2 linked regions of the Sporomusa termitida genome follow. The protein of the gene in region 1 binds, or shares a complex with, the protein of each later gene. Links are inferred from orthologs where the notes say so. Each region holds a gene or a part of one and is shown on either strand. Other genes may lie near its edges.

Evidence for each region.
Region 2: the proteins of dnaB (region 1) and dnaG are in contact, whole or in part, in a crystal structure (PDB 2R6A), measured with the Geobacillus stearothermophilus proteins. The link is inferred for Sporomusa termitida from one-to-one orthologs. Residues at the interface, in WP_033016901.1 of Geobacillus stearothermophilus: Ser13, Glu15, Ala16, Gln18, Glu91, Leu92, Asp94, Ala95, Val96, Pro97, Thr98, Ala99, Ala100, Asn101, Tyr104, Tyr105, Ile108; in WP_049624496.1 of Geobacillus stearothermophilus: Lys456, Leu457, Leu458, Pro459, Ala460, Asn463, Ala464, Leu467, Leu535, Leu536, Ile537, Ala538, Gln544, Glu545, Asp548, Tyr549, His552.

What each region holds. Positions count from the first base shown.
Region 1 is NZ_CP036259.1:4,784,848-4,795,238, forward strand. The notes cover bases 289-3,101. They hold dnaB (replicative DNA helicase), read right to left. Parts: upstream 2,456-3,101; coding sequence 1,121-2,455; downstream 289-1,120. Other genes in these bases: trhA (PAQR family membrane homeostasis protein TrhA), read right to left, coding at 289-910; lonC (Lon family ATP-dependent protease), read right to left, coding at 2,538-3,101. Also shown: more of trhA, read right to left, coding at 281-288; more of lonC, read right to left, coding at 3,102-4,481; rplI (50S ribosomal protein L9), read right to left, coding at 4,555-5,001; SPTER_RS22145 (DHH family phosphoesterase), read right to left, coding at 4,961-6,964; SPTER_RS22150 (YybS family protein), read right to left, coding at 6,979-7,938; SPTER_RS22155 (MazG-like family protein), read right to left, coding at 7,942-8,250; SPTER_RS22160 (ATP-binding protein), read right to left, coding at 8,405-9,904; rpsR (30S ribosomal protein S18), read right to left, coding at 10,182-10,391. UniProt on the Escherichia coli protein: The main replicative DNA helicase, it participates in initiation and elongation during chromosome replication. Travels ahead of the DNA replisome, separating dsDNA into templates for DNA synthesis.
Region 2 is NZ_CP036259.1:2,383,440-2,393,266, forward strand. The notes cover bases 1-2,898. They hold dnaG (DNA primase), read right to left. Parts: upstream 2,407-2,898; coding sequence 595-2,406; downstream 1-594. Other genes in these bases: rpoD (RNA polymerase sigma factor RpoD), read right to left, coding at 1-538; SPTER_RS11125 (deoxyguanosinetriphosphate triphosphohydrolase), read right to left, coding at 2,808-2,898. In the rest of the region: more of SPTER_RS11125, read right to left, coding at 2,899-3,806; SPTER_RS11130 (LptA/OstA family protein), read left to right, coding at 3,980-4,465; SPTER_RS11135 (pyruvate, water dikinase regulatory protein), read right to left, coding at 4,510-5,277; transcriptional regulator CcpN, read right to left, coding at 5,331-5,975; glyS (glycine--tRNA ligase subunit beta), read right to left, coding at 6,011-8,074; glyQ (glycine--tRNA ligase subunit alpha), read right to left, coding at 8,078-8,953; SPTER_RS11155 (histidine kinase), read right to left, coding at 9,336-9,827. UniProt on the Escherichia coli protein: RNA polymerase that catalyzes the synthesis of short RNA molecules used as primers for DNA polymerase during DNA replication.

The sequences.
Region 1 (10,391 bases):
AGGCCGCATTGAGCACTGTAACATGAGCATCAATTATAGAATAATATAAAGTGATTTACTAATTGACCTAGAAGGAGGATTTTTTATGTTTTGGAATACCAATAGAGAGCTTTGGTTTATCATTCTTGTCATCAGTTTATTTGTCTTATTATTCCCTGGGTTCTTTGATGATACTTCTTGTTCTTAATAGATCCAACCATAAATAATCTAAAAAGTATTTTTACTTATCCTGCCTGAGGATCCCCGGAAGAAAGCCGCGCTGCATGCAGCGCGGCTTCTTTCATGAGCTAATGGGAATGGGAAGGATATAAAAGAAGACAGCCACAAAATGGCATATACTCCCAGCAAGAACAAATATATGCCAAACTGCATGATTATAGGGCAATCTGCGCCAGAGATAAACGCCAGCCCCGACTGTATACAAGAGTCCACCGGCCAGCAGCCAGCCGATTCCCATTGTTGGCAAAATGAGTATCAGCGGCTTTATGCAGATAACCATCAGCCACCCCATAATCAGGTAGCATATCGTGGACAAAATTTTAAATCTCCCGGCATAGAATATTTTGTAAAAAATGCCGACTAAAGCCAGTCCCCAGATCACGCCGAACACCGTCCAGCCCAGCGCACCGTGCAGTACAACCAGCGTAAACGGCGTATATGTACCGGCAATTAACAAATAAATCGCAGCATGATCGGCAATTTTAAAAATATATTTAAGTTTTTCATCAGTGAAGCTGTGATAAAGTGTTGAAGCAAGATACAACAGAACTAATGAAACCCCATATATGCTGAAGCTGACCAGATGCCAAACAGTACCGTATAACTGAGCTGCCGCAATAAGTACCACAAGCCCGCCAACAGCCATTGCAGTACCGATACCATGTGTTACCGCATTCAATCTCTCTTCCATTTTCGCTCTCCTGTCTCGGATTTTTTGTAAAGCCCCTACCTTCATTATAAAGCCCTGCCGGCATATTGGAAATACGTTAATTCTTCCATTCCAATAGCATTCGCCATTTACCAGGGTTTATGCCCTTTATAATTGAATACTTTCGAATTCTGCCGGGGCAAAAAAAAGCAGCCCGGCGGGCTGCTTTGCAGCTAGTTGCCGGGCCCCGGCTTATCCGGGCAGCTTAGATAAATCACTAAACTTCGTAAACTGCTTATGGAAAAAGAGTTGAATACTATCAACAGGACCGTTCCGGTGCTTAGCTACTATTATGTCGGTGATATTTTTGCGCTCAGTCTCAGGTTCATAATAATCTTCGCGATAGATGAAAGCAACAATATCAGCATCTTGCTCAAGTGAACCTGATTCCCGGAGATCACTCAGCATTGGTTTTTTTACCTGCCGGGATTCTACACCCCGGCTCAGCTGCGATAAAGCAATTACCGGCACTTTAAGTTCACGGGCCAGTGCTTTCAGGGAACGGGAGATCTCTGATATTTCCTGCTGGCGGTTTTCACTGCGGGAGCTGCCGACACTGCCCTGCATCAGTTGCAGGTAATCAATAATAATGAGCTTTAAATCATGTTCAATTTTAAGCCGCCGCGCCTTGGAACGCATCTCCATTACAGTAATACCGGCAGTATCATCAATAAAAATCGGGGCTGCAGCCAGGCGGTCGGCAGCCCGGACCAGCTTATCCCAATCATTGTTTTCTAATTCACCAATCCGGAGACGCTGGGCATCGATCGGTGCTTCAGCACACAGCATGCGCTGCACCAGTTGCTCCTTGGACATTTCCAGACTGAAAAAAGCAACTGATTGTTTTTCCTTAATGGCAATGTTTTGCGCAATATTGAGAACAAATGCGGTCTTACCCATACTGGGGCGGGCGGCAATCAGGATCAAGTCTGATGGCTGCAGGCCTGAGGTCAGTTTATCCAGGTCTTTAAAACCGGTAGACAAGCCGGTAATACCGCCTTTAGAGGAATACAGTTCAGATACTTTGTCAAAAACATCAAAAATAATGTTTTTAATGGAAGCAAACTCCTGCCCGGCTTTGCGGCTGGATACCTCCAAAATCATTTTTTCAGCCTTGTCCATAATGACGGCGACTTCTTCATTGGCCTCATACCCCATCCCGGCTACATGGGTAGCAGTATTGATCAGATTGCGTAACAGCGCTTTCTCCTCAACAATCCGGGCATGATACATTACATTGGCAGCAGTTGGAACACTGTTGGCCAAAGCCGAGACATAGGCTATGCCACCGGCAGGCTCCAGCTTTTCGTCCCGCCGCAATACCTCTACCACGGTTACTAGATCAACCGCATCGTTTTTATTAAAAAGCTCCAGCATTGCTTTATAGATAAGTCGATGGGCTTCCCGATAAAAATCCTCCGGCCTTATGATTTCCGAAACCTTAGAAATAGCCTCGCGTTCAATCATCATGGCGCCAAGCACCGATTGCTCGGCTTCTACGTTTTGGGGCGGAACGCGGTCAATCATGTATTCTTCTCCCTCACTTAAATGCCGCGCCGGCCCAGGCGAAGTCGTCCTGAAAGCAAAGCGCGGCAAACTCTCTTACTGTTTACGCGCTGGCTGCCTGAGTTTCGTCAAAAAGTATAGCCAACGCCTCTTCTACGGTAGTAACTGGACGGATATCCAGCCCCAAGTGGCCTTCCGGAATATCTGTTTTATTTTCGTGGGGAATAATCATCGTAACAATTCCCGCCTGTTTGGCTCCATAGGCTTTTTCAAAAACACCGCCCACGGCCTTAACCCGGCCCTGGATGGAAATTTCACCGGTAATAGCAACATCCTGACGGATTGGCTTGCCGGTAATTGATGAAATAATGGCCGATAATATAGCGGTACCGGCTGACGGGCCATCAATGCGGCCACCACCGATAATGTTAACATGCAAATCATAACTGGCCAATTCGTGGCCTGTTAGCTTTCTGACAACAGCGGCAGCATTAAATACAGAGTCTTTGGCCATACTGCCGGCGGTATCGTTGAACCGGATGCTGCCTTTGCCTTTTTCGGCCGGGAAGGCGACAGCCTCAATCTCAAGTACTGAACCAAGGTATCCGCTTACGCCAAGGCCGAATACCCTGCCGACTTCATGGGTAACCGATGCCTTACGATTAACATAAGGGGACAGACGGCTGACTTGCGCCACCCGGTATACATCCTCACTGCTGATGCTAACAGGCTCTTGATCATTGCCAGTCCGCAGCAGAGCCATGCTATAAGCATCAGACAGGATATTCACAGCCTTGCGGCCTTCAATAGTATAATCACTGATAAGATGCGGCACTTCCGGCTCAATGGCAACTTGCAGTTTGAGAGCCGCATTATAGACGATTTCCTCAATATGCTTAGGGGTCAGTGGTTCGAAATATATCTCAGCACAACGCGAGCGTATCGCCGGGGTAATATCACCAGCCTCACGGGTAGTTGCACCAATTAAGACAAAGTCGGCTGGTGCGCCCTCTTCAAACAGTTTTTTAATATATTTGGGCACACTGGCATCGGAAGGATCATAATAGGCAGAGTCAAAAAAGACCCGCTTATCTTCAAGGACCTTTAGCAGTTTATTCTGCAGCATGGGGTCCATCTCACCGATTTCATCAATAAACAATATGCCGCCGGTAGCATCTGTTGCCAAACCGGGCTTGGGTTCAGGTACACCACTTTCTGCCAGATCACGGCGAGCGCCCTGGTAAATAGGATCATGTACCGATCCTAACAGCGGATTAGTAACATCACGCGGGTCCCAGCGGAGGGTTGTGCCATCGACCTCGACAAACGGGGCATCCTGGGCAAACGGGGTATTTCTCAGTTTCTTGGCTTCTTCCAGCACGAGGCGGGCAGCCGTCGTTTTACCAACCCCTGGCGGTCCATACAAAATGAGATGCTGAGGATATGGTGAGGCCAATTTGGCTCGGAGGGCTTCAACCGCCCGCTCCTGACCGACAATCTCGTCGAGAGTAGCCGGCCGCAGCAGAGCCATAGCGGATCGGGTTAATTTGCGGTTCTCCAGTTTTTCCAGCAAAGCGAACTTTTTAAGCGTCTGCGGGTTTTCGGCGTTTGCATCGCTTTCTTCTTTTATAACCTGCAGGCGGATTTCCTGCACATATTCCTGATGACGTTCTTCCATCTTTTCAGCAATTTTCTTTTCGATGCGTTCTTCTAAAGTGCGCCGGGCGCACAGGTCAGCCAATTCTTCCTCTATCTCCCCTAAAATTCCCGGAATATCCTGGCTTGGTGGCAACGTATCAATTGTCGGATCTTCAAACACCAGCTTCTGCAATGCCAGAACCCGCTCAGGCAACTCCGTGGAGCGCATAAGTTCCAGAGCTCCCAGTTTGCCCGCTTTGAGTACAACTTTTTCTGCGCCCATAACACCGGTGTACAAGCCGTACAAGGCAGCTACTTGGCGCTTAAGTTGATCTTCCTGATTGCCGAGACCGCTAGCAGCACGTTCCCGGCTGCTACTGCGTACCAGTTTGTTAAAAAAATCTTTCATTGTATTAAATACCTTTCTATTTTACGGTTTGAAAGCCGGGACCGGTAGAGTGTCGGGAAGGTTCATCCGGTCTTTACTCCGGCTTTACTATTACTTGAATCTGGGTACCAACTTCCTGATGCAGCTTAATCGGTACAGTAAATGTCCCCAGTGACTTGAGTGCATCTTTAAGCTCAATTTTACGCTTATCAATCTCAAGTTTATGCTGGGTGGCCAAGGCATCGGCAATGTCCTTGGCCGTCACTGAACCAAAAAGCCGGCCGCCCTCGCCCATTCTTACCGGAATGGCAACAGTTATTTTAGCCATTTGCGCAGCCAGCAGTTTGGCTTCATCCAGGATCCGCTCTTTTTTGCGTTCCTGTGATGCCTTTTGCTGCGTGGCTGTGATAACGTTATTTACAGTGGCCGGAATGGCCAGTTTTTGCGGCAATAAATAATTACGGGCATAACCCTCGGCTACTTCCAAGATTTCACCTTTTTTACCGAGTTTTTTCACTTCTTGCTGTAGAATTACTTTCATGTGTTCCACTCTCCTTTATGTAATTATCTACTATATCAATAAGTTTAGCTTTAACCTCATCCGTTGTGGCATTTTTGACTTTGGCGCCAGCGACTGACTGATGGCCGCCGCCCCCCAGCTGTTCCAGGATTACCTGCACATTAATATCGCCATGCGACCGCGCACTGATCCCAATACCTTCCTCAGTTTTAAATAACACAAAGCTTACACGCACACCTTCAATATTAAGCAGCATATCGGCGGTTTGCGCCGCTGCCACCTGCGCGTTTTTAACATCGGCCGGACAAATGGCGATAACGACGCCTTCGTGCGGCATATCCGTATTTTCAATAATAGCGGCCCGGTTTTTCATTGTTTCAAAATCAACCCGGAACAGATGCCGGACCAAAGCCGGGTCCGCACCGGCCCGACGGAGATAAGAAGCCGCCTCAAAGGTTCGCACGCCTGTCTGAACAGCAAAGTTTTTCGTGTCAACGACGATACCGGCATACAGTGCCGACGCTTCTAACCGGTTCAGCTCCAGTTTATCATCAAAGTAACCTAGAAGCTCGGTAACCAGTTCACTAGCAGACGAAGCTGACGGCTCCAGATATACCAGCAGGGTGTTGCCAATAATAGTCTCAGCCCGCCGGTGGTGGTCAATAATAACTGTCCGCTCGGCTCTTGCTAAAACGTCGGGAGCTGCAGCCAGTTCCGGACGATGTGTATCTACAACAAAAACCATAGTTTTGGCATTAACGAGTAAGGCCGCCTGCATTGGTGATATAAACAAGTCACGATATTCTTCATAGTCCAGTAATAGTTCTGACAATTTATCAACAGCCACGCCGGGCTGACTTACAACGATATGAACCTGTTTCTTCATGTGACGGACCATTTTGGCAACCCCCAGGGCTGCGCCCAGACTGTCAAAGTCTTCCCCGGTATGCCCCATCACCACAATACTGTCCGATTGATCAATGAGTTCCCGGATAGCCTGAGCCACAATACGGGCTTTAACCCGGGTATTTTTCTCAACCGCTTTAGCTTTGCCCCCAAAAAACTGAACCTTACCGCTGATATTGACAGCAGCCTGGTCACCGCCGCGGCTAAGAGCCAGGTCCAGACCAGCCTGAGCTCGCTGCCCAAGCTCGGCTACCGAGTTTTCCCCGGTAGCTGCCCCAAGGCTTAACGTCACCGGAATCTTATTACCGGCCTGAATCCCACGAATCCGGTCTAAAATATCAAATTTATCCCCGGTCATCAACCGGTCAAGGGCACAGCGGTTTAATACTGCGATATAGGTATCTTCACTGTATTTTTTGAGATATCCGTCAAGTTCGGTAATCCATTCAGCCAGCAGCCGGTTTACTTCACCTAAAATCGTTGTCCGCTGGCTTTCACTTAAACCGGTCAATGCATCATCATAATTGTCAATTTGGATATAGGCCAGTACCGTCTGAATCTGGCAGCTTGCCACCCTGTCGGACTCGTGTCCGGTAACATCGGCAATATAAAGCACGGTACGGGCCTGGTCAACGGCGCGGTAGATGACATCAAAGTGATGGTTATCGGCCTCAAATCTAATCTGCCCGTCTTTATCAGCCAATTTTTCAATTGGCAGCGACGGCCAGATTCTAGCCAGCGACTGACCCGGCTCGCTTGATTCTGCGACCCATTCGGCCAACAAATGATTGCGCCATTCAATAATCCCCTGCTGATCAATGATCACGATAGCCAGAGGCAGATTCTGAAATGCCTGGGCCGCTGCCGAATCAACGCAGCGCCCAATTGTCTCCAGATAGTCGTTAACCGCTTTCTGACGGGCAAAGTAGCGTTCCCGCCCATATAAATAGAGGGCGTATAGTAAGACTGCCCCCAACACGGCGGCATAAGGGTTATAATAACCGATAATCAGCAAAAAAGTTGCCGTAACAGCCAGATAAAGCCGGGTGTCAAACCAGAATGATGGACCCTGGGGCATTTTAATCCCTCCTGTTACTCCAAACGCGGAGCACGCAGTTGACGATAGTCGAAAATCAGATCAAACGCGCCGCCGACAATAATGGCCTGCATGAAAATCCCGTTAGAGAAGATCAAGAATAGTATAATACCTCGTACAAGTCTTGACAAATTGTATTTATCGGCAAGGAAGTAAAAGACAGCCAATCCCTGAACAGCCAGCAGCATGGTAGCAATTACCTGCAGATTCATACCGGCCTTATATAAAAGTTCAAACTCCCGCGACTGGCCCCAGTAGAGAGCCAGTAACGAAACCACCAAAGCATATATGGTAATTCGGGGCACTGTCCAGTGGCGAAACGGCGGAAATGGCTCAACGCGATGACCAAGCCTGCCTAAAACAGCCTTAGCTACTTGGAAGTTAAGAAAGGTATCCACAACAGCCGCCAATACAAACCCGGCAGGTAAAATAATCTTCATAAGATCAATCATCGGCCGCATAGCAGCCTCCATCTGAGCCAGATTTTCCGCATTCATCCCCATAGTGCGGTAAAATTCAATCGCTTGCTCCAGACCTTTAACCATTGCCTCTGTTTGCAGATTGAGCGGGTTGAAACCCATAACCGCAGCCGTAATCGCGATAACCGCAGCTTTGGACACCAGTGACGCCGCCGCCCCTAAAAGTAGCGTTTTCGCAGGTGAAAAACCCTGCCGAAGCGCAAAACCCAGGGCAATCCCAATTAGGCCAAACCCTACAACGACGGAAACAGCAGTTAGCGGATGCATGAGAAGTGCAATTATGATGCCTGCTGCGACAACAGCCAGGATACTCCATCTATATCCATGCCGTACCCCAAGAAGTACGATAGGAACAGGCCAAAGTAGGTTGACAAAAGTTCCGATAACAGGTATATAGACGCTGATCAGAGCAAAAAGTATAGCAACAGCGGTAAGTATTCCGCCTTCTACGATCGGTCTGACTGGAGTTTTTTGCATATTTCACCTCTTCTGGCGGAGATGGCGGCGGTATTCGCTCATATCTCCAAACCAACGTTCAACTTCAGGTTCCTGGTCTATATTGTGCCCAAGCTTAGCATTTACAGCCTCATCCATTTCTGGATAATCAATCCCTAACCTGCGCCCTAAGACGTAGGCTGAAATAATAATCTGAGCCAGCGCTTCGCCGATAGCTTCCCGCTGATTGCGGGCCATCGCCTGATATAGTTTACCCACTTCAGCCAAAAGATCAGCTTTTAATCCCTCAATTAGCCTAATCTTTCTCAAGATATCCGATTCTTGGGAGAACACTAAACCCCCTCCTTAGTCCATCCTATTATATTCTAAGGAGGCACTATTATTTCCTTCTTGGCAGCTAAGGAAAATCATTGAAGGCCTTGGTATAAAACCGAGGCCTGCTATAAGAGGATAAATGTTATAATTGCTAAATTACGTCTCGCAAAATTTAAACCTGCTTTTTATTAAACTTTACATACACAGTAGTACCGGTTGAACCGGTAGTAATGTCAATTTGCGCATTATGCCTGCTGGCAATTCCATAACATACGGCTAACCCCAGGCCGGTACCATTAGCCTTACTAGTTAAAAAGGGAGTCCCTAAACGATTGATAATATGGCTCGGAATCCCCTCGCCTTCATCTTGTACAACCAAAATGACTTGCTCTTTCTCTTCATACGTCCTAACCATAATTGTACCTGTTCCCGACATAGCCTCCAGGCCATTCCGTACTAAATTCAGCAATAGCTGGCGAATCTCTTTTTCATCTACGTACAGGTTATGAACAGCCCCCAGTTCGAGCACTACATATTTGCCGGCAGCCAACGCATCGGATGACAGTAATGGTTCAATTGCCCGAATAATGTTATTTATGTTTGCTTCCCGGCAATCCTGCTGCCTGGGCTTAGCTACTGACAAAAACTCGGAAATAATCGAATTGGCGCGATCCAGCTCGCTAATCATCAATTCGAAATATTCTTGATATTGCTGACAGCCATCTTTCTTCATCAGCATTTGCAGAAAACCCCGCACAGTTGTCATTGGATTACGGACTTCGTGGCTGATCCCGGCTGCCAACTGACCGACCAGATTTAATCTGTCCAGGTGCTGCATCTCTTTCTCCATAATCTTAATCTCAGTTATATCATAAGCATTAGTTAATAGTAACTCTATAAACTTCATCGCCTGTTGGGAAAACTCAATTTGAGCGTCATTGAAACCTGCCGGCGAATTGTCAAAGACTAAACAACCAATTGTACTGTCGCCGCGTACGAATAATGGCATAACCAGAGTAGCGACCCTGGCACAGATAGTGCCGCTTTCTGCGGCGTCAAAACTATCCTCACGCTCAAATACTACCGGCTGCCGCCTAATAATTGCCGCTGTTAATTGTGGTATAATACTGTCAGTTAATGGAACACCAATAATATCCGGAGATTGATTATATACATATCTTATCTGCCAACGGTCTTGTTCTTGCCTGCAGCCCACAGCCGAGTGACAATCCATACCTGCTGCCAGGGAGGTAATAATTATTTGAATGAAATGATCCATATCGGTGATCCATTCTAACGAGTTTCTGATACTGCTGAAGGTCTCCGGCAACCTCCGCAAGTACCTCTCGGTAGTTATATCCTGACAAAAAACAAGTAGGCCACCGGAATAGGGCACGGCCCTGCTTTTCAGCCAACTATTATACTCTGCAACAAATGATTCAGCTTCGACCACCTGCCCTGTTGCTACAGCCTCCTGATATTTGTCCAAAAAAGGATGACCCCGTCCCGCTGCCAGCACAACATAAATATTCTGCCCAATGAGTTCCTGCCAGGTTTTTCGCAGTATTTTTTGAGCTTTAGCATTAGCATACGTAAATCGCCAATTAGTATCTAGAGCAAAGTATCCATCGCTGATGTTTTCCAGTAATACAGCTGAATTGCCATATTGCATAGATTTACCCCCCCGGTACTCAGCCGGCCAGACAGCCTTGTTACATTTGCCTAGCCTGCACCAACATTCGACATGGCTATATATTCCATGGCACTCAACATATTTCCTTTTTGTTAGAAAAACTTGGCTTGTGCCAAATCCCGTAGGGCGCCGGCAATAGATTTTTCTTATCCCTTAGATCCAGCATTGAATTTTGTAACTTCTGATGGGTAAAAAAAGAGTAAGAAGCCAAATAGAAGAGGCTTCTTACTCTTTAGGGTACAATATGCCCGCCTTTTTATTCTGCAGTAAACGGCAGAAGAGCGATATTACGAGCGCGTTTAACAGCTAACGTCATCTGACGTTGATGTTTGGCGCAATTACCAGAAATGCGGCGCGGCAGGATTTTGCCCCGCTCAGTGGTGTACCGGCGCAGTTTCGGAAGATCTTTATAATCGATAGAAGTTACTTTATCAACACAAAAGCTGCAAACCTTTTTCTTAGGTTT
Region 2 (9,827 bases), 2.4 Mb from region 1 along the record:
CCTTGTTATAATCAAATTTCTCCACTGCTTTGATTAAGCCAAGATTACCTTCCTGAATCAGATCCAAAAACAGCATACCACGCCCAACATAACGTTTGGCAATACTGACTACCAGCCTTAAGTTTGCCTCAGCCAGACGGCGTTTAGCCTCCTCATCCCCTTGCTCCATACGTTTGGCCAGTTTAATCTCCTCGTCAGCAGTTAAAAGTGGTACCCGGCCTATCTCTTTAAGGTACATGCGCACAGGGTCATCAATACTAATGCCTTCAGGAATGGTGAGATCTATATCTACTTCTTCGGCCGTCGATTCAATCTCAGACAGGTCTGGGCCTTCAATCAGTTCAACATCCGGAACTTCGTCAACAATCTCAATGCCTTTATTACTAAAAATTTCATACATATCATCAATTTCATCAGGGCTCATATCTTCAGTCTGCATGGTATCCATAATTTCAGAATACGTGAGTACACCACGTTTTTTACCCTTGTGTAAAAGTTCATTGACTTGCTCACCTGAAGTACTTTTCTTATCGGCCATAGTTTTCCCCCCTTCCTCTGGCAGTTGACGGTAATAAAGCATACAGTACTTGACTATTAGTGATGTAATTTGCTAATTTCATGTTTAATTCGCTGACTTTCCGCCAATTCCTGCAGAAAGCTACTATCCCCCATGCGTTCTAATTCATCGGCCATTAGCCGGTGTTGTTCATACAGTGCGGTCAGATGTGCCAACCGGATGGTTTTAATACAGTCTTCAAGAAATTTGACCACATCATCAAATTGTATATCCATTAACATAATATGTGAAAACTCAGTCTTTGCTTTTTCAGTTAGGGTATCTACACCGGCATGGATTGTCGCCTGTGTTATATTTTTTTCCATATTATACGCAGTAAATATAAATTTAATAATCTCTTGCTGGAGTATGCCTTGTATTTCTTGTGGTGAAATCTTAGACAGAACATAAGGAATAAGCGTTAAATCATCGCACAACAGCCTGATAAGCTGTCGTTCCGCCTGCAGGGCGGCGGGAGGAATCTGCTTATACAAGAGGGCAATATTTATAGTTTTCCCTTTTTTTACATTTTTATCCTTTTTGAGTTGAACGATATACTTTGTTATCTCGCTGCGTAAAGCATTTTCATCAACTGAGAGTATCTGAGATAAACGGGTAATATGAGCGTTTACCTCAACTGAGTTATCGGCTTCCGCCAAAACAGGCACTAATTTACCGACAACAGCAATTTTTCCTTGTACTGTAGAATAATCACCCGATTTCAAAGCCCGGTCGAGTTGGTAATCCAATAGCGGTTGCGCCGAAGTAAGCAGATTATTAAAAGCAGCGGCGCCATGTTTCCTGATAAATTCATCAGGATCTTTACCATCAGGTACGGACACAATTTTAATGGCTGCTCCCAGGGCCTTAACCGTTTCCAGGGCACGAACGGTAGCATTTTGCCCGGCCGCATCACTGTCATAAGAAAACAACAGCTCGGCGTTAAGTTTAATAAGATTTCTGGCTTGTTCAGATGTGAAAGCGGTGCCCAAGGATGCTACTACATTTTTAATCCCCTGACTGTAAAGGGTGATAACATCCATATAGCCTTCGACAATAATAACCTGGCCGGAGTCACGGATATGCTTATAGGCGTGCTCAAAGCCAAATAAGACCTGCCGCTTGTTAAAAATTTCCGTCTCGGGTGAGTTGAGGTACTTGGGCTGACTATCGTCCAGAACCCTGCCCCCAAAACCAACGATACGCCCCCGCACATCAGTTATCGGAAACATGATCCGACTGCGAAACCGGTCATATACCCCATCGCCGGAAGTGCGGGCCGCCGATAAGCCTGCTTTCAGTAATATAGTAAGGGGTATACCACGTTCACAGAAGGTTAATGACAGTCTATCCCATGCCGGCGGAGCAAACCCCAGTTTAAAGAAATCAATCATTGCGGCCGTTATACCCCGGTTAGTTAAATATTCACGGGCTGCTTTGCCATAATTAGTTTTCGTCAGGCAGGCATGAAAAAAATCTCTGGCCAGCTCGTTGACCTGATATATTTTCGCAAGCTCCTGGTCACGGGCTTGCTCACGTGGCGATTTCTCTTTTTCCGGCAAAGGAATATTCATTTTTCCCGCCAGTAATCTTACGGCTTCGATAAAGGTAATATTCTCAACCTTCATTAAAAAATTGAAAACATTGCCTCCGGTCTGACAGCCAAAACAATAGAAAAAACCTTTATCAGGAGTAACTGAAAAAGATGGCGTCTTCTCGTGATGGAAGGGGCAGCAGCCCCAATAATTTTTCCCCTTCTTTTTTAGTGATACATAATCGGACACCACGCCGATAATATCACTCTCTGACCGCAATCTGTCGAGAAAATCATCGAAAACTGCATCTTTCATAAAATTCACCTTATCCTGGCAATGGCAATTCCCTGCGTTTGTTTTTGTGGGTCTGGAAATATGCAAATAGTTCCAAGCTTTGACTTTATTCTACATTAAGACAAATATTCCTGCCAGAAGGATTGCAAGTCATAAAAGTTGTTTACAAAGCCTTTCTTATCATCTTTTAATTTAATAATTATTATTCAATATAAATGACAAAATTCCTCTTTTAGATCTTGACAAGGGAGAACATTTTTGCTCATTAGAAAAACTTGGCTTGTATCAAGTCCTTAGGACGCCGACAGAAGCCGCCTGTGCCCTCTAGGGTAAAGATTTTTCTTATCCCTTAGATTAAGTATTGAATTGTATAAATTCTGATGGGGAGCAAAAAAACAGAGCTTTCGTTTAAGCTCTGCAAACTATCTCGATAGCCCCCAGGTCGCGGGAATGAATAATTTCTCAAATTGTTTAATGGCATACAAATCGGTTAGACCGGCAATATAATCCACTACAACCGTTTGCAGGCCCCACTGTTCTTCACGTTCCAAAAATTCCTGAGGCAGGCTGCCAGGGTTGTTGATATAGTAGTCAAATAGCTTACTGACAATGTATTTGGCTTTTTTCCGGTCAGGTTCAAGTTCATCGGAGTGGTAGATTTTTTTAAACATAAACTCCCTAAACTCATGCATGGCCGCCTGGACCCGCGGGGATATAATTATTTCGTTCCTGCCTTCAGACGCGGTAATAATATCTGATACCATCACTGTTATCATATGGGAAGGATTTGTACCCAGCACTTTACTGACTGATAATGGCAGATGTTCCGGTTTTAGCATACCGGCGCGGATACCATCATCATAGTCGTGGCACAGATAGGCAATACGATCGCCGCTGCGCACGATTTTTCCCTCCAGTGTAAACGGGGTATTATTGCCGGTATGATTTAAAATACCGTCTTTTACCTCAGCAGTCAGGTTGAGTCCCTGGCCGCCCCGTTCGAGATATTCTACGACCCGCAGGCTTTGTTCATTATGATTATAATGACCGATAAGATCCCGTAATGCGTACTCGCCGGCATGGCCGAACGGAGTATGGCCTACATCATGGCCTACCGCAATTGCCTCGGTTAGATCTTCATTCAGCATCAAACCGCGGGCGATTGTCCGGGAGATCTGGGCGACTTCCAAGCTGTGGGTCATGCGCATGCGATAATGGTCGCCGGGAGATATGTATACCTGGGTTTTATGTTTAAGACGCCGAAAGGACTTGCTGTGTATGATCCGGTCACGGTCACGCTGAAAAGAGGTACGGAAGTCGCACATTTCTTCTTCCCTGTCCCGTATGGCATTATGACTTTTGGCAGCATATTTTGACAGAATTTTAAACTCCTGCTCTTCGATACGTTCACGTACGTTCATACCGGCAAGCCCCCTTCCTTATAATACTAGTATTATAACATTATTCCCCTTTATTTGGTAGCTAACCGGCCTTAGTGACTGACATTCAGGCCAAACGGCGGATTGCTGCATATTTTGCCAGAGACATTTTCTTATATAGTTTGCTATAATAATGTAAGAAAGGAGTGAATCAAATGAAGGTTAATAAAATATTGATCATATTATCCACTCTTTTAGTGTTTATTCTGTCTACAGGTATTGCTTCAGCTGCCAAACCTGTTATCACTGCTGATCATACATACTTTGATATCAAGTCAGGCCAATATATTTTAAATGGCAATGTTTATATCAAAGTAAGAAACCGGATTATTACCGCCAGCCACGCCAGAGTAAACCCAGCCACGCTTGAAGTCTGGGGCACAGGCGGCATAACGGTACAGCAGCGGGATATCCACTTTACCGGTGACAGTGTTTACGTCTATGGTTCCAGGTCTCAGGCCAAAATTGACGGTGGGGTAAACCTGTCCCGGTCAGGCCTCATCATTAGTGCTGATAAGGCCGATTTTAACTGGCGCTCCAAAGTCGCTGTTTTTGACGGCAATGTTCGGGTCACTCAAGGCAACCGCAAGTGGACCGCCGATTCTGTAAGCTATAATGTTGATACAGATAGTTTTTTATAATAAACAGCCCTGGCATGAACCAAAGCGTTGCCAGGACTGTTTTTTTATTTACACTTTGCCAGTTTGTTTTTTTGCACTATTTCCAATATCCGGTTAGCCGTCTCTTCAATCGCCTTGTTTGACACATCAATGACCGGACAATCGAGCCGGCGCATAATCGAACGGGCATAATCAAGTTCTTCATGGATCCGCCCAATATTGGCATAGCTGGCATTAGGCGCCAGCCCCATGGTTTTCAGGCGTTCACTGCGAATTTCATTAAGCTTAAATTTATCGATAATCAGCCCGACAATGTGATGTGGCGGCACCTGGAAAAGCTCTTGCGGCAAAGGCGCCTCCGGCACCAGCGGAACATTCGCAACTTTAACCTTCTTATGGGCTAAATACATACTAAGCGGGGTTTTCGAAGTGCGCGATACACCGATAATGACAATATCGGCTTTTAAAAGACCCAAAGGATTTTTGCCATCATCATATTTGACGGCAAATTCAACAGCTTCTACCCGCTTAAAATATTCCTGATCCAGTTTATGGATTAAGCCAGGTTTAAGGCGCGGATTCATGCCGGTAACTGTTTGCACGGCATGAATCATGGGACCCATGATATCAATTGTAGGGATATTATGGGCCTGTGCCTGTTCCAGCAATGCATCACGCAAATCAGAAGAAACCAAAGTGTGGCAGATAACGCAGTTATGGTTTTCCGCTTCCCGCACGGTTTCGGTGATCTGTTCCACCGAGGTGATATACGGGACTCTAATAATATCAAAATCCCCGCTATTAAACTGGCTGGCCGTAGCCCGGGCCACCATCTCGGCCGTTTCGCCGAGAGAATCTGACAATGCATAGATAACCGGCAAGTTAGCTATAATAGTTCCCCTCCTCTTCCCTCGCCAAGCTCAACAAATAACCTGGCAATATTAGTTTTCGTAAGCCGCCCGATGACTTCATAGGTTTTTCCCTGACTGCTTAATGAAACAACCGGCAGACTGTCCACTTCATTATCGATGATTTTCTTGGCAGCTGTTAAAACAGATTCATCCGGCGATGTTACAATAATTTTTGGCATTGGCGTCATCAACACCTTGACCGGCAGCTTATGAAGGTCACTTCCCCCCATAGCTACCTTTAGCACATCTTTGCGGGATACTACACCGGCTAAAATCCCCCCTGATTCCACGACAAACACCGAACCAACATCTTCAAGAAACATAGTAACAACAGCATCATAGGCACTGGTGCCTGCAGTCACAACAACAGGTACTGACTGTACATCCTGCACCTTTAGCCGGCTCACTTGTTCGGTAAGCAGGTTACTGGCAGTTTTACCGGTATAAAAGTAGCCTACTTTAGGACGGGCATCAACCATACCTGACATTACCAGGATAGCTAAATCAGGCCTGAGGGCCGCACGGGTTACATTAAGACGTTCGGCGATCTGTTCACCGGTAATAGGCCCCAGAGTCCTGACCATCTCAGCAATTTTCTCTTGTCGCGGCGATAATCCCAATAACAGCCCCCCCTCTTATTTCAGCATCATATACATTAAACAACAATAATTTTTGCTATATCGGCAGTATGGCCCGCCAGACCGGCTATCGCTTGGAGTAAGGCCAGGCGGTTATTTTTTACAGCCTCATCTTCAACCATTACCATAACTGCACTAAAAAAGCCATCAATGGGTGCAGCCAAAGCCGCAAGCCGGTTAAGGATACCCGGGTAATTTTTTTCTTGTTCATACTGCCTGATTTCATTATACGCTTCTACATAGGCTTTATACAAAACATGCTCAGCCTCGGTCGTAAACAAGCCGGGATCCACAGTCTGAGAACCGGCATTTTTTGCTAAATTACCTACCCGTACCAGCGCCTGAACAGCTTTTTGCATTGCCCTGGTCTCACCTGCTGCCGCCATTGCCTTAGCCCGCAGCCAGGTATCGTAAATATCATCAATCCCGGCCGCCAGTACAGCATCAATCAAATCATATCTCAACCCATCATCGGCCAGAATGTTTTTAATTCGCAGCCGGAAAAATTCCAGCAAGTCTGCCAACAGTTTTGTTCTGCGTTCACTGCCGGTAATCCCCAGCAGGTTCATGGCTGTTTCCGTTATCGCCGCCAAAGATATATGAACCTTGGCATCTATAAAAATATTTACGATACCAAGTGCCTGCCGCCGTAACGCATATGGATCCTGCGAGCCTGTCGGCACAAGCCCCCGGCTAAAAGTGGCCACAATATTATCAACCTTGTCGGCGATACTGATTAACCGGCCGGCGGTTGTCTGTGGCAACTGGTCGCCGGCGAACCGCGGCAGATAATGCTCAAATACGGCGGCGGCCACAGCTTGTGATTCACCGCTGCGCAGCGCGTATTCCCGGCCCATGACTCCCTGTAACTCGGTAAATTCATTGACCATGCCTGTCACTAAATCGGCTTTGGCTAAATGGGCACTGCGGTTTACAATCATAAGCTCGCTTGGGCTAATGGCGAGCATATGCCCGATTCCGGCAGCCAGCTGCTCTAAACGCAATACCTTATCATGAATTGTGCCCAAGCCATCCTGGAACACAATGGTCTTAAGCTTTTCCACCCGTTCGGCCAGAGGAACTTTTTGATCCTCTTCAAAAAAGAACCTGGCATCTGCCAGCCTGGCTTTAAGCACCCGCTCATTGCCGTGGCGAACAATATCAATATGCTCAGGGCCGCCGTTTCTGACCGTAATAAACAGGGGCAGCAATTTGCCGTCTCTGCCGGTAACCGGAAAATAGCGCTGATGCTCACGCATCGGCGTAATGATGGCTTCCGGCGGCAAACTGAGATATTGGTCCTCAAAATTGCCATATAGGGCTGTCGGATATTCTACAAGATAGACCACTTCCGCCAACAACTCTTCATCAATCGTTGCTGCTCCGCCATGGCTTATGGCTAACTTTTCAATTTGCTCTTTAATAACACGCCGCCGCACGTCCTGATCAACCATAACAAAGTTCTCACTGAGCCGGTTGGTGTATTCAGCAACTGAATTTATTGTTACCGTGGCCTCACCCAGAAAACGATGCCCCCGTGTAATCCGGCCGGCACGAACTCCCGGCAGTGTACAAGGAATAACCTCACTGCCAAGCAATGCCACTAGCCAGCGAATCGGGCGGACAAAACGCATGTCAAGCTCGCCCCAGCGCATGTTTTTGGGAAAGGACAGGCTGGTGACCAGATCAGTCAAAAGCCCTGGCAGGAGCTCTGTCACCGGCCGCCCTGTTTCCTGAACAATAGCATAAATATAACCATCCCTGACGACAAGTTCCGCCGGATCAACCCCCTGCCCCCGGGCAAAACCTAATGCCGCCCTGGTCGGCGCCCCATTTTGGTCAAAAGCAATTTTAACGGCCGGACCTTTATTCTCACTATTTTTATCGGTTTGACTGGCAGCAACTGCTTTAACAATAACAGCCAGCCGGCGGGGTGTACCAACAGCCCTGACTTCGGCGTGGCTTATCCTGAGGGCGGCCAGCTTTGCTATTGCCGTGTTTTCCAGCTGCACTAATGCCCCTGGCATAAATTTTGCAGGAATTTCTTCTGTTCCGATTTCTAACAATAAATCTTTGGTCATGGTTTACTTGCCTCCCTTCAGGAGCGGATAACCCAGCTTCTCACGCTGCTCCAGGTAACCTTGAGCACACAGTCTGGCCAGGTTCCGTACTCTGCCAATAAAGCCGGTCCGTTCACTAACGCTGATCGCGCCCCGGGCACCAAGCAGGTTAAAGCTGTGAGAACACTTTAACACATAATCATATGCCGGCAGCACATAGCCTAATTCAATCACCCGGATCGCTTCTTTTTCGTACAGATCAAATAATGTAAACAGTAAGCCAGTATCGGCGATTTCAAAATTATAATAAGATTGTTCAACTTCATTGCGGTGAAAAATGTCACCATAAGAAATACCATTTATCCATTCAATATCAAATACATTTTCTCTTTCCTGGATATACATGGCCAGCCGTTCCAGGCCATAGGTAATTTCCACAGATACCGGTTTGACATCAATACTGCCCACCTGCTGGAAATAGGTAAATTGAGTAATCTCCATACCGTCCAGCCATACTTCCCAGCCTAAGCCCCAGGCGCCAAGGGTCGGGGATTCCCAATTATCCTCAACAAAGCGGATATCATGTTTGGCCGGATCAATTCCCAGCCCAGCCAAACTGGCCAGATATAATTCTTGAATATTGGCTGGGGACGGTTTCATAATCACTTGATATTGATGATGCTGAAACAGGCGGTTGGGATTATCACCATATCGGCCGTCGGCCGGGCGGCGCGAAGGCTCAATATAAGCCACATTCCACGGTTCCGGTCCCAGGGCCCGTAAAAATGTAGCCGGATTCATTGTTCCTGCCCCTTTTTCCACATCATAAGGCTGCTGGATTATACAATTCTGTTGTGCCCAAAAATTTTGCAGTGTCAGGATTATCTCCTGGAATGTCATATTGTTTGACCTCCTTATTAAAAATAAAAACATCCCGCCACAGTAACTTATCTTCAAGTTACAGGGACGAGATGCTGTTCCCGCGGTTCCACCCTGATTGGCCGTTATCAGCGGCCCGCCTTAATGTATTACAGGTTTTACTCTGCCGGGACTGATTCTGGGTGTAGTATCAGCCTCGCCATTTCCTCCTGCAGCTTGGGAAGGCCTTTCACCTTTTGATTACCAGGCTTACACTATCCCCGGCTCGCTGTGCTGAAGGTTACTTATTCCCGCATTGCCTTACTTAATCGATTTACAAGATATAACAGTGCTATTAGCTATAGTATCCAATGTTCAAAATTTTATCATGGAAACACAGGAAAATCAAGAGGCTCCCTTGTATTTACGGCGATTTGGCTGTCACTCGCTTATTCAGCAGCTGCCGTGTGCAGTCAGGACAATAATCATGGGTCAATTCTGCCTCAGAATGTTCCCGTATATATTTTGAGATAGTAACCCATTCCCCGTTTTCATCACGAATATTATGGCAGGATGAGCAAATTGGAATAAGCCCGGAAAGCTCCGTAATTAGCGATATATCTTCAATAATCAAAATGGCTATCTTGTATTGTTTGTACACAAGCGGCGCGGCTGTTACCTGTAAAGTAAATTCTGTTAACTTACCATCCTTGCCGGTTACAAATTTACCTTTCTGCCGGGAAACAGTTTGTCCATTAATAGCTAACAAAGCAGTGGCTCTAAGAATACAGTTTTCACAGTTGGCGGAAGAGCCACAGCCGTTTTTGGCATTCACACAATGCAGTATTTCCCCGCCACGGCGAAGAGTTCCCTCTGTTAATGGTGCCACACAAAACAATCTGCTTCCTTCGGGATT